Regions from separate parts of the Clostridium lapidicellarium genome, predicted to be linked through region 1. Evidence: predicted binding sites of a transcription regulator. Region 1 holds the regulator's gene; each other region holds the start of a gene.

Region 1 (4,932 bases):
AAAGATAAAATTGGCTACTTATGCTTCTCGATGTATAGAAAATGAAATACTTATGTATTTGAGAAGAAACAGCAAGGTGAAAGCGGAAATTTCTTTTTATGAGCCTTTAAATGTAGATTGGGATGGAAATGAACTGCTTCTTTCTGATATTCTGGGGACCGGCAATGACGTGGTTTATAATTTTATAGAGGATGAAGTGGATAAACAGCTTTTGGTTATTGCCATGAAAAAATTAAGCGACAGAGAAAAGGAAATAGTGAATTTGAGATTTGGGTTAAATGGCAAAAAGGAAAGGACTCAGAGAGAAGTGGCGGATTTGCTTGGAATATCTCAGTCGTATATATCCAGACTTGAAAAGAGAATAATAAAAAGGTTGAAAAAAGAAATAAATAAAATGTTATAGGGTTGTCTTTAGTATAAAATTTGGCCTCTTAGTAAATACTTAAAATGCTATATATTCTAAAGGGGCTGATTGCATGATGATTAATAAAGTTGAAATTTGCGGTGTAAATACATCAAAATTGCCGGTTTTGAAGGGAAAAGAAATGAAAGAACTCTTGATAAAGATGCAGCAGGGGGATGATAAAGCCAGAGAAAAATTTATAAAAGGCAATTTGAGGTTGGTATTGAGTGTAATACAGAGATTTAATAATAGGGGAGAAAATGTAGATGATTTATTTCAGGTAGGATGTATAGGACTTATGAAGGCCATTGATAACTTTGATTTGAGTCAAAATGTTAAATTCTCAACTTATGCAGTTCCCATGATTATAGGTGAAATACGAAGATATTTGAGGGACAACAATTCCATAAGGGTGAGTAGATCACTCAGAGACATTGCCTACAGGGCGCTTCAAGTCAGAGATAGATTGATAAGGGAGAATAACAAAGAGCCAACTATATCTCAAATAGCTAAAGAGCTGCAAATACCCAGGGAAGAAGTTGTTTTTGCATTGGATGCAATTCAGGATCCGGTTTCTCTGTTTGAGCCCATATACCACGATGACGGAGACGCCATTTATGTGATGGATCAAATAAGCGATACTAAAAATGCAGATGAAAATTGGCTTGAGAATATAGCTATAAAGGAAGCCATGAAAAAATTAAACGACAGGGAAAAACTGATATTGAATTTGAGGTTCTTTGATGGGAGAACTCAAATGGAAGTGGCAGATGAAATTGGGATATCTCAGGCTCAAGTATCCAGACTGGAAAAGACTGCATTGAGGCATATGAGAAATTATATATGATATCTATAATATAAATACAGCAATTTTATGGGGAATATAAATGGGGGGTGTACATAAATATGGAAGATGATCTGTTTTCCCTGGTTAATTTAAGGGATATGGAGGTTATAGACATAAATACCGGTACGAAATTGGGATTCATAAAGGATTTAAAAATAAATTGTGATGAACACAGGATAATATCGATTGTCTTGCCTTCTCAAACCACTAAAATGTCTCTGTTTAGCAAAAACGAAGATGTAGAAGTGCCCTGGGAAGATATAAAAAAGATAGGAGTGGATGTGATTTTAATAGATGGAAAAAAATTATCAGAGAAGGATTGAAAAAATAAGTTGAAAAATACCAGACGAAAAGGTGTATAATTGTTATAATATATTATACAAAGGACGTGAATTGAATTGAAATGCCCTTATTGTGGATACGGGGAAAGTAGGGTAGTAGACTCCAGAGCTACAGATGATAATATGGCCATAAGAAGGCGGAGAGAGTGTCTTAATTGCAATAAAAGGTATACAACTTATGAAAAGATTGAAAACGTACCTATACTTGTTATAAAGAAAAATATGAATAGAGAGTATTTTGACAGAAATAAAATATTGAACGGACTTATAAAAGCATGTCAAAAAAGACCGGTTTCTCGAAAACAGATTGAAGGCATAGCAGATGAAGTGGAAAAAAGGATAAACAATAAAATGGTCACGGAGATAAGATCTTCTGAAATAGGTGAAATGATAATGGAGCGTTTGAAAAAGGTGGATGAAGTGTCTTATGTTAGGTTTGCATCTGTTTACAGACAGTTCAAGGATATAAATACCTTTATGGAGGAGATAAAGAATCTTATTTCCCATAAGGGAGACAAGTAAGTCCATGTGATCAGTCAGAAATATTTATGAAAGGTTGCTCTAAGGTATATTTTAGAACAATCCTTTTTTTATGTCCATTTGGAAATGTTGACTTAGTGGTGTTTATTCGTGATATAATAACTTTGAGTGCTCTAAGAAAGGAGTAGTAATTAATATGAAAAAGCTTGCAATCGGGCCGTATGAATTTATAATTTTAGATCTTAAGGGAGCAAAGGCAGTATTTTCAACAGCTAAGGGAAATTTAAATTTTAATAAAGCAGAGGATGAAGGAAGAAAAAATATTAAAAACTTGAAAAAATGGTTTAAACTGAAAAATGTAGGATTTCTAAATCAGGTTCATGGATGTAGAATTGTCATGTATAATCCCGAGGATGAAATAAAAGACGGAGATGGGATAATTACGTATAGCCCCTGCACGGCTGTAGGTGTTTTTAATGCGGATTGTGTTCCTGTTCTTATATACGATGAAAGGGAAAAGGTAGTGGCTGCAGTTCACAGTGGATGGAGAGGTACACTTGCCTGTATAGTCTCTAAGGCTGTTGAAAAACTTGAAGAGGAATACAGCAGTAAACCGGAAAATTTGCATATATGTGTGGGACCTCATATTCACAGCTGTTGTTACGAAGTAGGGGAGGAACTTATGGATAAGTTTAAACACACACCTTTTTATAGAGACAAGGATATATTTAAAGGTAGAAACCTGGATTTAAAAAAATGTATACTGTATCAGCTGGAGGGGAAAAAAATAAAGAGGGAAAATATAAATTATTTAGATATTTGTACAGCATGTAATATGAAGTTTCAGTTGTATTCTTATAGAAGAGACAGGGGTACTGGAAGGATGTTTTCATTTATTTACTTGGATTAAACTTTAGTCTATAAGGAGGATAAATGTATGTTACAGAGAAAAATATTGATAGTAGATGATGAAGAGCATATCTGCGAACTTATTGGATTTAATCTTAGAAAAAGTGGATATAAGACCATTGCGGCAAATGACGGCTTAAGCGGGCTGAAAATAGCGAGAAGGGAAAAACCTGATCTCATACTGCTGGATGTCATGCTGCCCGAACTGGATGGTTATGAAGTCTGCAAGGAGATAAGAAAGGACAGCGAAATATCTTCTACTCCTGTGATAATGATAACCGCCAGGGGAGAAGAATTTGACAAGGTGCTGGGACTTGAGCTCGGGGCAGATGATTATATAACAAAGCCATTTTCCATAAGAGAAATGGTAGCCAGAGTAAAAGCTGTCTTGAGGCGTTTGGAAGAAAGAAGCACAAATAAGACCTACAGTTTCGGAGATATAAGTGTAGATTTTGACAAACATGAAGTGGTTAAAGATGGACATAAAATTGAACTTACGTTAAAGGAATTCGAACTTCTGAAAATACTCGTAGAAAACAGGGGCAGAGTTATGACTAGGGATTTTTTGTTGGATAAAGTATGGGGCTATGAATATGCCGGAGAAACAAGAACCATAGATGTACACATAAGACATTTGAGACAGAAGATAGAGGACGGTGACAAAGCTCCCAAATATATAGAAACCATAAGAGGAATTGGCTATAGATTCAATTCGGAAGAATAGTTGGTGATAAAATGAGAAAAAAATTGATGCTCTCTATGCTGGTTACTCTTGTATTCAGTATGCTCATAACCACTTTGCTGTTTGTAATTATTGAGAACCGCGAGTATATTGAAAACTTGAAACAGACTCTGAAATTAAATAACCAGATCATAATAGATGTGATTCAATACAGGCTTCCGGAAAATAAAGATGATTTTCCCATAAAGAAATTTAAAGACAATATTATAAGAGAAACTCTTATAGATAAGCACGGTAAAGTTCTCAGCGATTCTGTAGCTTCCAAGGAGAGTATGGGAAATCATAATTCCAGGAGGGAAGTAAAAGAAGCTAGGAAAAATAGAATGGGTTATGATATAAGGATCAGTGATACTACAGGTAAGAAAACGCTGTATTTTGCCACTGTATTTGGGGATGGGTATATAATGCGAAGTGCCCTTACCATGCAGACAATCAAAGGACTCGAGGGGAATTATCTTAAATATTATGTGCTTATAATGTTCTTTTCAGTTATGGTATCATTGATATTTGCTGAAAAGCTTTCAAAATCCATAGTCAGGCCTGTTGAAAAACTTCAAAATGTCACCTCTAGTATAGCGGGAGGAAATTTTAAAAACAGGGTGAGAATAAAATCCAGAGATGAAATAGGACAACTTGCTGCAAATTTCAATAATATGGCGGATAAACTGCAGGCTACATTTGAAGATTCCATGGATAAACGTAATAAATTGGAAGCTATATTAAAAAGTATGGATAACGGTGTGATTGCCGTGGATATGAATTACAAGATAATAATGGTAAACCCTTATGCAGAGAGAATATTTGGAATTCACAAGGACATAATAGGGAAGGATTTACTGGATGGAATAAGGGATTTTGAACTGGAAGATATATTCAAGGATGAAGAAGATAATTATAGAGAAATTAAAATACACTGGCCCAAAGAGAGAATTCTCAGGGTAAAAAGAGCATATATTATCAACGGCAGGGAAAAAATAGGTAAAGTAGCTGTGGTTCAGGATATAACGGATATAAAGAAATTGGAAAACATGAGATCCCAATTTGTTGCCAATGTCTCTCATGAATTGAAGACACCTCTTACGTCTATAATGGGTTTTGCCGAGACATTAAAATATGTGGAAGATGATAAGGATAAAAATAAATTTTTGAATATAATAAACGATGAGGCGACCAGGTTGACCAGATTGATAAATGATATTTTAACCTTATC
Region 2 (4,932 bases), on a different contig from region 1:
ACCACGTCTTTGAAATCCTGTATGGAAGCGTCTTTGGGTAAGTTTACAGTTTTTGATACTGAACCGGATATGAGCGGGGTTATGGAAGCTACCATTTTTACATGCCCCATGGGATCAATGTATCTTTCACCGCTGCCGCATTTATTTGAAGTGTCGAATATGGCAAGATGTTCATCTTTTAAATGCGGGGCTCCTTCCATTTTGCCGTCGAGTATTTTCTCATAGGTAAAGCCGTCTTTGGTTATGGTTTCTTTTTCAAGTACGTAGGACAATATATCCTCTATTTCTTCCTTGGTGTAGCCTAGTTTTTTTAATGCCATGGTTATTACGGGGTTTATGATTGTCATGAATCCGCCGCCGGATAATTTTTTATAGACAATATGGCTGAAGAACGGCTCTATTGAGGTTGCACCGCAGTCCATAGCAAAGGATATGGTGCCTGTAGGTGCTATAACTGTAACCTGGGCGTTTCTATAGCCAAATTTGTCGCCGCTTTTAAGGGCATTTACCCAGCATTTTGTCAATGTAGTTCCCAAATACGATAAATTTTGGCTTTTTAAAATTTCATGGTTTACTTTTAAAGGAGTATAGTTTAATCCTTCAAATTCATTTGAAAAACTGTATCCCATGGTTTTTGAGAGTTTTTCCAAATTTACAGAAGCTGCCCTGGCATGATTTCTCATCACTCTCATCATATAAGGCTTATTTATTTGAAACTTTTCAAAGGGGCCTATTTCTTTTGCCATTAAAGAGGATACATAATAGGATTGGCCTGTAAGTATTCCAACTAATGAAGCTGCAAGTGTCCTGGCTTCGTTTGAATCATAAGGATATCCCATGACCATGAATAGGGACGCTATATTTGATATGCCTAAGCCTGTAGTTCTGAAAAAATGTGTTTTTCTTGCTATATCTGCCGTAGGAAATTGTCCCCAGTGTATGGAAGCTTCCAGTATCAGCTGAACTAAGCTGATTATATGTAGATATCCCTCCATATCAAAAGTATTTTTGCCTGGATTATAAAATTTATATATATTTATGGATGCCAGATTGCATGAAGTATTGTCTAAAAAGGCATATTCTCCGCAGGGATTTGTAGAATTTATCATATTATACGGTGCATTTACTTTTCCGTCTTCCCCTGCAGGGCATGTATGCCATGCATTGAAGGTATCGCTGAACTGGGGCGCCGGATCCGCACATTTCCAAGCACAGCTGTTGAAAGTGTCCCAGATTTCCTTTACCTTTGCTGTCTTCGTAATCTTAGGATCAACCCGACCTCTGAGCTTTATCGTCTCATCTGGATTAACCTTTAGTCTGTCTACTTTACTCATGAAGCTATTTGAAAATCTTACAGAATTGTTGCTGTTTTGACCTGATACAGTTTCATAGGCTTCGCCGTCTAAATCTGTATCGTATCCCATTTTACCAAGTGCCTTTACTTTATTTTCTTCTTTTGATTTCCAGGTTATAAAGTTCATTATTTCAGGATGGTCTACATCCAGGCATACCATTTTGGCAGCTCTTCTCGTTGTGCCTCCAGACTTGATTGCTCCGGCATTTCTGTCCAATGCCTTTAAAAAACTCATAAGACCTGAGGAAGAGCCTCCTCCAGATAATTTTTCACCTTTTGCTCTTATGGGGGAAAAATTAGTACCTGTTCCCGAACCTCCCTTGAATAGTTTTGTTTCTGTTACAAATTGATCTGATATAGAATGAGAACCCAGCAGTTTGTCTTCAATAGATAGTATAAAACAAGCAGAAGCTTGAGTTCTAGTATAGCTGTCATTACATTCCATCACTTTATTTAAATTGTCGTCGAAATAGTAGTTGCCCTGCTTTGTACCACTTATGCCGTAGGATAACTTTAGCCCCGTATTGAACCACTGCGGAGAGTTTGGGGCATACATCTGCTTTAAAAATGCATAGACACATTCATCGTAAAAAATAGAACTTTCCTCTTCTGTCTTTATAAGCCCTTCATCCTTTAAGGATTCACGCCAAAAGTTTACCATTCTGTCTGCTACTGATTTCATGCTGTTTTCATAGCCCAGTTTTCCGGGAATACCGGCTTTTCTGAAATATTTAGAAGCTATTATGTCGCAGGCATTCTGGGAATACTGTTCTGGAAATTCCAGATCCTTCATATCCACCAGAACTTTGTGGGTTTTATGATCTTTTAAAAATACATCCGTTTTTTTCCACTTGAATAGATCATATACGGTTTTATTGCTGTTTTTTTCAAGGGATTTTGTATAATATCTTTTAAATAAATCCTTTATGCTGTTCAATTGCAACTTACCTCCAATTTATGGTAAAAAATATATTGTACATGTTGTGTGTATTTATAAAGCAACTACTATATATAGTATTAATCGATATATATTAATACTATATATAGTGCTTATTTATTATATTATATATCCTGTAAAAGTTCAATTTAATTTGTATGTCATTTTTTATCGTGTTTTTTAAATAAACTGTATTTTATAAGTTTATTTTAATATTCACTACAAAATAGTTTATAATTGATACTGAAAGGAGATTGAATTATAGTATGATAAGAAGATTTAAAAATTATGTACCAGAAATAAATAAAAATTGTTTTATAGCTGACAGTGCAGAAATTATAGGAAAAGTTAAAATCTACGAAAAAGCCAATATATGGTTTGGAGCTGTATTGAGGGGGGACGTAAATTACATATATGTGGGAAAGGGAAGCAATGTACAGGATAATTGTACCCTTCATACCAGCAGCGGAATGAATCCGGTAGAAATAGAAGAATATGTAACCGTAGGGCATAATGCTATAATACATGGCGCCAAAGTCGGAAGGTATTCTTTAATTGGAATGGGTTCTATAATATTGGATAATGCTGAAATTGGCGAATATACCATTATAGGGGCAGGCAGCCTTGTAACTAAAAATAAAAAGATACCTTCTGGAGTTATGTGTATGGGATCACCTGCGAGAGTTGTAAGAGAACTTACAGAGGAGGAAAAAGAATCTCTCAGGAATTCGGCAAAGGGGTATATTACAAAATCTGAAATTTACAAACACTTTGGCTGTTAAAATATATATCACCTATTTTATAAGTTAAGTATAAAATATAGTGTTAATAATATTTGGAGATTGTAAAATGCCTATTTTTAAATTAGGTTCATCTGGTAATCAGGTAATGCAGATTCAGGCGGTTTTAAGTAAAATAGGTTATTATCACGGTCCTGTAGATGGAATATTTGGTGTGCAGACTGAAGAGGCGGTTGAAAATTTTCAAAGGAACAATGGATTGATATCGGATGGTATAATAGGGCCGGATACTTATAGGGTGCTCCAAAGCTTCATGTTGGGTTATGATGAATATGTCATAAGATCAGGTGATACACTGTACAGCATAGCTGAGAAGTATGGGACTCAAGTTTATAAAATAATAACGGCCAATCCTTCCGTAGAGCCTTTGGGTCTAATTCCGGGGAATACAATTAAAGTACCTTACAACATAGACGTGGTGGATACAAATATAAATTATACCTACAGCGTACTTGAGACGGATCTTGCGGGCCTTGAGGCCAGGTATCCATTTATAACTGTAGGAAGTGCCGGTGAGAGTGTACTTGGAAGGCAGCTTTATTATGTGAAACTCGGGTCAGGAAGCAATCAGGTATCTTATAATGGCTCGCACCATGCTTTGGAATGGATAACTACACCTCTTTTGATGAAATTTATGGAAAATTTCGCTAAAGCCTATTCGGAAGGTAGAAGTATAAGGGGTTATAATATAGGAGAAATATGGAGGAGAAGCAGTATCTATATAGTTCCCATGGTAAATCCTGATGGAGTGGAGCTGGTGCTGAATGGGTTAACCAGGAATAATCCCTATTATTATCAGCTCATAGATTGGAATAGAGGAAGTACTGATTTTTCAAGGAACTGGGAAGCAAACAACAGGGGTGTTGATATAAATCACAATTATAATGCAAACTGGCAGCTTTCAAAAGAAGCTGAACTTTCTTACGGTGTATATGGCCCGGGACCCACCAGGTATTCAGGTCCCTATGCTGAATCAGAACCTGAAACCAGAGCCATGGTCAATTTTACGAATAGCCATGATTTCAGAATGGTATTGGCCTATCACAGCCAGGGAAAGGTTATTTATTGGCAGTATGATGCCCTGACTCCTCCCGAGTCCAGAAGAATAGCTGAAATATTCTCTCAAGTAAGCGGGTATGAACTGGCGCAAACCACTGGCATAACATCTTATTCAGGGTATAAAGACTGGTTTATACAGGATCATGGAAAGCCCGGATTCACCATAGAAGTGGGTAGAGGGGTCAATCCCCTTCCTATAAGTCAGTTTGATGAAATATACAATGATAATGAAGAACTTCTTATTTTGGCTTCAGTTATATAGAAATTTTATATTATTGGAAAGTTAGAAGAGGCATATATTTTAAGCTCTATTTATAGATGTCTACTAGAAGACCGCTTATATCGTCTATGGTAGCAGCTATGTTTAGATTTTCCTTTTGGTCATTTAGGAGTGCCTTGGTGAGCTCTTCCAATTTTTTATCTATGGTATCCACGGTTATGAAATATTGTGTCTGCCAAAAGCTTATGTCTTTTTTTATGTTGTACATGTGTTTTAAGACAGATTCCAGATATTCTTTTATCATTTTTTTGTATAATTTTACATCCGAATAGCATTTCGTTACGGCTAACCTGTTTCCCCTTTTTTTTATTTTATTAAACATTCCTTTGAGCTGTTCTTCTGATTTTTTTTCCATTTGAGAATTGAAACTTTGGGAAAAATCTTTTTTTATCTTTATGTTTTTATTATTTGAAGAAGGAGAAGAGGTTCCTCCAATTCTGGGAATTTCCATAAGATGCCTCCTGTTTTTATTTAAGAAAATTTTCAACTTTTGATTCAAAAA
Region 3 (4,932 bases), on a different contig from region 1:
TAATTCCATGGAAGATATGTATAATATGAATGATTACAATAAATATGCCTTAATATATTATCCTATGATGAGCTATTATCCTTATATAAAGAAACACTGTCATTATTTGTCAGGGTACAAATGTGATAAAAAAGGGAGAGTAAAATATTTGATATATGGGATTCTAGGTACGAAAGATAAAAGAGATCAGCCTTATGGTGGTAAATCTGGGTTTGTTACGTGGGTGTCTTTAAGAGATAAAGACAAAATAGGATATTGGCTGATGTTTTATGATTTTAAAACAAATACAGTTGTAATACCTGTGAAGAAATAATATCAGGATATTATGTTTATGAAAATAGTATCTGTGGACAGAAGAAAACTTGGAGTTATAATAATTGTAGTAGGACTTATGGTGATTCTCTTTGGAGTTGAGAAGAATTTTGATACGAAGTTGAAACATACAGCTTTGATGCAAAACGATATAAAATCACTGACTCAATATAGCGGGCTGAATGATAAATTGAGATATAAATTACCTTCCAATTGGAATTGTAAAGTACAGGATATGTCAGGAGATGAAATAATATACCACAGTGATTTCAAAAGCACTGATGGTAAAATACACGGCTTTGTTCAAGTGTGGAATCTACAGGGGAATTTAAAATTGTTTCTACAAAATAGTAAAATTGTATCTGAAAAACAGAATTTATATGAAAGTTACAATATAGGTGACGTCGATGTAAATGGCAAAGATGGTTATCTGGTTAAATATACTATTGTTAAGGAGAATGGAGACAGTTATAGATGTATGGAGTATTTTATAGCAGAGGGAAAGCAATTTTGCAGATTCTCTTTTTTTGTAAAAGATATGGATTTTAAAGAAAACATGCCCACTGTGTTTGAAACTATTGTGAAAAATTTAGAATATAAATAATAAGGATATCTGTTGTATCCCTTTCAGGTTTAATTGCATGAAAGGGGATTTTTTTGTCGCAAATATGTTATAATGTTCATAGATTTTTTTACAGTAGAAAGCAGGTAAGTCCTTAATGTTTACCTGCTATAAAATTGATAATATTTTTTAATTGCAGGTGAGTAAATTGCAGCATAACACTAGAAGGGGATTAAGTGTATTTTTAGTATTGATTATTTTAACGGTGGCTGTTTTGTCTGCTGGATGTGATGAATTGGATAGACTTAAGGTTAAAACCGGCTTGAAGAATTCAGATTTTGAATACATAAGGGAAGAGAGAGTTGATAAAATAGTTATTCAGAATATGAGAGATCAGGGATTCAAATTTGTGGTTACTGATCAAAATGCGATTAAAGATCTATATGATATATTGTCTTCAGGCAAGAAAGTATCGAAAAAATCTTCACTGCAGCCAGACTATGTTTTTGAAATATATGAGGGAAATAATAAGGTACATAGATTTAAATATGTAGCCGGTCTTGATAAAAAAGATGGGGGGAACCTCTATAGTAATAATCAAATATATATCATATCTAAGAGAATAGATAGTGATATAATTAACAATTTCTGGAACATAAGAATGCCGCCAAATAATTTCAAGCAAGTTTATTATGGATCGATTATGAAGGCTTTAGATGAGTATTTTCAAGGTAAAAATAAAAATGAAAAGATAGGAATAAATTTTAAAGACGATATAGATGGAGCTAGATTTATATTGTCTACGGAAGTAGAGGAATTTAAGTCGGATTTAAACGATAAGTATAAAAACGCCGGCATTGGAAACAATGACAAGGATAAATACGATGTGTGGGTTACTATAAAAACTGAGGGATATAAGTCTACACTGTATAAAGCGACTATTACATTCTGGAATAGGAAAGATAAAAGTGAAAAAATATATTATGCATATGACAATTATAATGGTGCTGGATGGGATATAGAAGTTTATAAAAATAAACCCGGGAGTTTTTAAAAAGCTTTTTTGTTTTAATAATAGTGCTATTGTGAAAGAGATGGTTGAGGGCAATTTGTTTCTATAATTAAGGAGGGGAAAAATGAGTAATTGTGATAATTGTTCAATTAAGACGGCATGCAGAAGTAAAGATCAAGGTGAATGTAATTTTTTATTACCGAAATATGGCAAAATAAAACATATAATAAGTGTTATGAGTGGAAAAGGAGGAGTGGGAAAATCAACAGTTACAGGTATACTGGCTGTAAAATTGAGAAGTGCAGGTTATAAAGTGGGAGTACTTGACGGTGATATAACAGGACCATCCATGCCGAGATTTTTTGGAATAAATGATGAAAGGGCAGATATAGTTCCAATTGATGGGGAGCAGCAGGTAAAATTTTTACCTGTAGAAACTTCTATGGGAATAAAAGTTATATCCTTAAATCTTTTGACAGAAAGGGAAGAACAGCCTGTTATCTGGAGAGGACCTATGATAGTAGGCGTACTAAAACAAATGTATTCTGATACCGATTGGGGAGATTTAGACTATCTCCTTGTAGATATGCCGCCTGGAACAGGAGATGTAGCTCTTACTATAATGCAGGAATTTCCACTGCAGGGAATAGTTATAGTATCTACTCCTCAGGATATGGTATCGATGATAGTAAAAAAAGTAGTTATAATGGCCGAAAAAATTGGCGTAGATATCATAGGTGTAGTGGAAAATATGTCTTATATTAGGTGCAGCAGCTGTGGAAAAAAGATAAAGCTGTTTAGCAAAAAATCTGCAGAGGAACAGGCTCGATATCTTGGCTTAAAACTATTGGGGGAAATGCCTGTAAATTCTGGACTGGTGGAGAGCATGGAAAGTGGAAGGGCGGAAAGTTACATAAAAAGCTTGCCTGATTATGATGATCTATTGAATAATTTTATAACTTTGTTGAAATGATTTGAAGGCAGATATAATAAATTGATTTTGTGGGAACAATACTAGTGAAAATATTTTATTATTAAATTATAAAAAAGAGGTGAACATCCTGTTATTTAACAGGAGTATATTATGAAAGCAGTAGTTGATAAAGATGTATGTGTAGGATGTGGATTATGTCCAAGTACATGTCCTGAAGTATTTAAAATGGATGATGATGGGAAGGCAGTTGCAATTACCGGTGAAGTACCAGAAGAAGTTCAGGATTCAGCAAAAGAGGCAGAGGAAAATTGTCCGGTTTCTGCTATAACTGTGGAATAAAGAGTGAATTATAATTAAATGTTGAATCTGGTAGGGAGTGCTGCAGGAATAATTTTCAGCACTCCTTTTAAGATGTTCTAAAGAAAAAAAGTATTTTTAAGTTTGTCATTTAACGTAAATGGAAGGCTTGGGTTTACATTTATTGTATCTCCTATTTTTATATTAGGAGGTAGCCGGGAAATGTTTGTGTAAGCTGTGGCTCCATCTTTGAAACTTATTAGTGCTTCTGCAGCATTTAAATCTATTATTTTACCAATCATATAAAGTCCTCCTAAAAACTAAGCTTTTATTAGTTTTATCATTATTTTGATTCTTATTCTTGAAATTTGAAAATTGATTTTTAAAATATGCTATAGTATAATAAATCGAGTGGATACACAATATATAGTGGTCAGGAGGTATTATATATGCTACATGTTGTGAAAAGAGATGGAAGAAAGGTTGATTTTGACTCTGTTAAGATCACTAATGCTATAAAAAGTGCTTCTGAAGAAATAGGCCGTGAATTAAAAGAAAGTGAGTTTATTGATTTAACCCAGGAAGTCATACAGCATTTGGAGAAACTGAATCTGGAAGAGATAGATGTAGAAGATATACAGAATGTGGTTGAAAAAGTGCTTATGAAAAGGGGCTATTTAAAAATAGGATTAGCTTATTCAAATTACAGAAAAGAAAGAAATGATATAAGAGAGATAAAGTCTGATCTCATGAAGACCATAGATAAAATAGGAATTCAAACAGACAGGGATAATGCAAATGTCGGCAATAATTTTAGTGCAAAGCTTTTGAGAATAGCAAGCGAATCCAATAAATGGCATAATCTGGCTACTATGCCCAAATATCTTGCCAGAGCTCATGAAAATGGAGATATATATTATCATGATCTGGATTCTTATAATCTTACTGTAAATTGTCTTCACATACCAACTAGAAGAATGCTTTTAAAAGGTTTCAATACAGGATATGGGAATATAAGACCTCCCAAGAGAATAGAATCTGCTGCGGAACTTTCCTGTATACTTCTGCAATCATCTCAAAATGATATGTTTGGAGGACAATCTCATCCGGATTTTGACAACGATATGGCTGTTTTTGTTGAGCCTACCAGAGAGGAAATAAATGAGAATTTAAAATCTGTAGGAGTGAAAGAGAGCAAGATAAGCGGGATCTTGAATAGAAAGTTGAGAAGAAGTATTGAACAGGCAATGCAGGGAATAATTTATAATTTAAATACGATGCACTCAAGAGCTGGTTCTCAGGTACCTTTTAGTTCTATAAATATAGGTATACCCAGATCAAAGGATGCAGCTTTGATATGTGAAATATTTTTACTTGAATACGAAAAAGGACTTGGAAAAGGCGAACAGCCCATATTCCCCAACATAATATTCAGAGTTAAAAAAGGTGTAAATAAAAATGAGGGAGATCCCTATTATTATCTTTTCAAAATAGCGTGTAGGGTGGCTTCAAGGAGAATGAACCCAACTTTTATGAATTTAGATGCGGATTTTAACAAGTTGTATTATGACAAGGGGATTTTACCTGCTACTATGGGATGCAGAACTTATGTTTGCTCCAATGTAAATGGAGATCCGGGCCCCGAGGGAAGGGGAAACATAGCTCCGGTTACTATAAATTTGCCGCGTATTGGTATTATTTCGAAGAGAAATGTGAGTAAATTTTTTAGGATCCTGGATAAGAGGCTGGAACTTTGCAAAGAAGCTCTCATGCATAGATATGGCGTTTTAAAGAGATTGAAAGTAAGGGATCTGC

The links. Region 1 encodes NrdR, which represses ribonucleotide reductase genes. Its sites were predicted from a motif close to CACNANATNTNGTG; they were not measured.
Region 2: AB8S09_RS10565 (vitamin B12-dependent ribonucleotide reductase) is a predicted target of NrdR. The motif match lies at 2,390-2,403, and genes of this name have one in related genera.
Region 3: nrdD (anaerobic ribonucleoside-triphosphate reductase) is a predicted target of NrdR. The motif match lies at 3,536-3,549, and genes of this name have one in related genera.

Annotation. Positions count from the first base shown of each region.
Region 1 covers NZ_JBGFFE010000001.1:167,270-172,201, reverse strand. Annotated here, with positions in the region: gene sigE (RNA polymerase sporulation sigma factor SigE) at 1-403, shown strand, start outside; gene sigG (RNA polymerase sporulation sigma factor SigG) at 477-1,250, shown strand; gene AB8S09_RS00855 (YlmC/YmxH family sporulation protein) at 1,310-1,573, shown strand; gene nrdR (transcriptional regulator NrdR) at 1,649-2,113, shown strand; gene pgeF (peptidoglycan editing factor PgeF) at 2,268-2,981, shown strand; gene AB8S09_RS00840 (response regulator transcription factor) at 3,009-3,704, shown strand; gene pnpS (two-component system histidine kinase PnpS) at 3,716-4,932, shown strand, end outside.
Region 2 covers NZ_JBGFFE010000015.1:27,284-32,215, forward strand. Annotated here, with positions in the region: gene AB8S09_RS10565 (vitamin B12-dependent ribonucleotide reductase) at 1-2,291, opposite strand, end outside; gene AB8S09_RS10570 (gamma carbonic anhydrase family protein) at 2,558-3,073, shown strand; gene AB8S09_RS10575 (M14 family metallopeptidase) at 3,141-4,412, shown strand; gene AB8S09_RS10580 (YaaR family protein) at 4,459-4,881, opposite strand.
Region 3 covers NZ_JBGFFE010000002.1:298,607-303,538, reverse strand. Annotated here, with positions in the region: gene AB8S09_RS03430 (DUF7922 domain-containing protein) at 1-313, shown strand, start outside; gene AB8S09_RS03425 (PsbP-related protein) at 332-916, shown strand; gene AB8S09_RS03420 (YhfM domain-containing protein) at 1,083-1,928, shown strand; gene AB8S09_RS03415 (Mrp/NBP35 family ATP-binding protein) at 2,011-2,859, shown strand; gene AB8S09_RS03410 (ferredoxin) at 2,971-3,159, shown strand; gene AB8S09_RS03405 (hypothetical protein) at 3,237-3,419, opposite strand; gene nrdD (anaerobic ribonucleoside-triphosphate reductase) at 3,567-4,932, shown strand, end outside.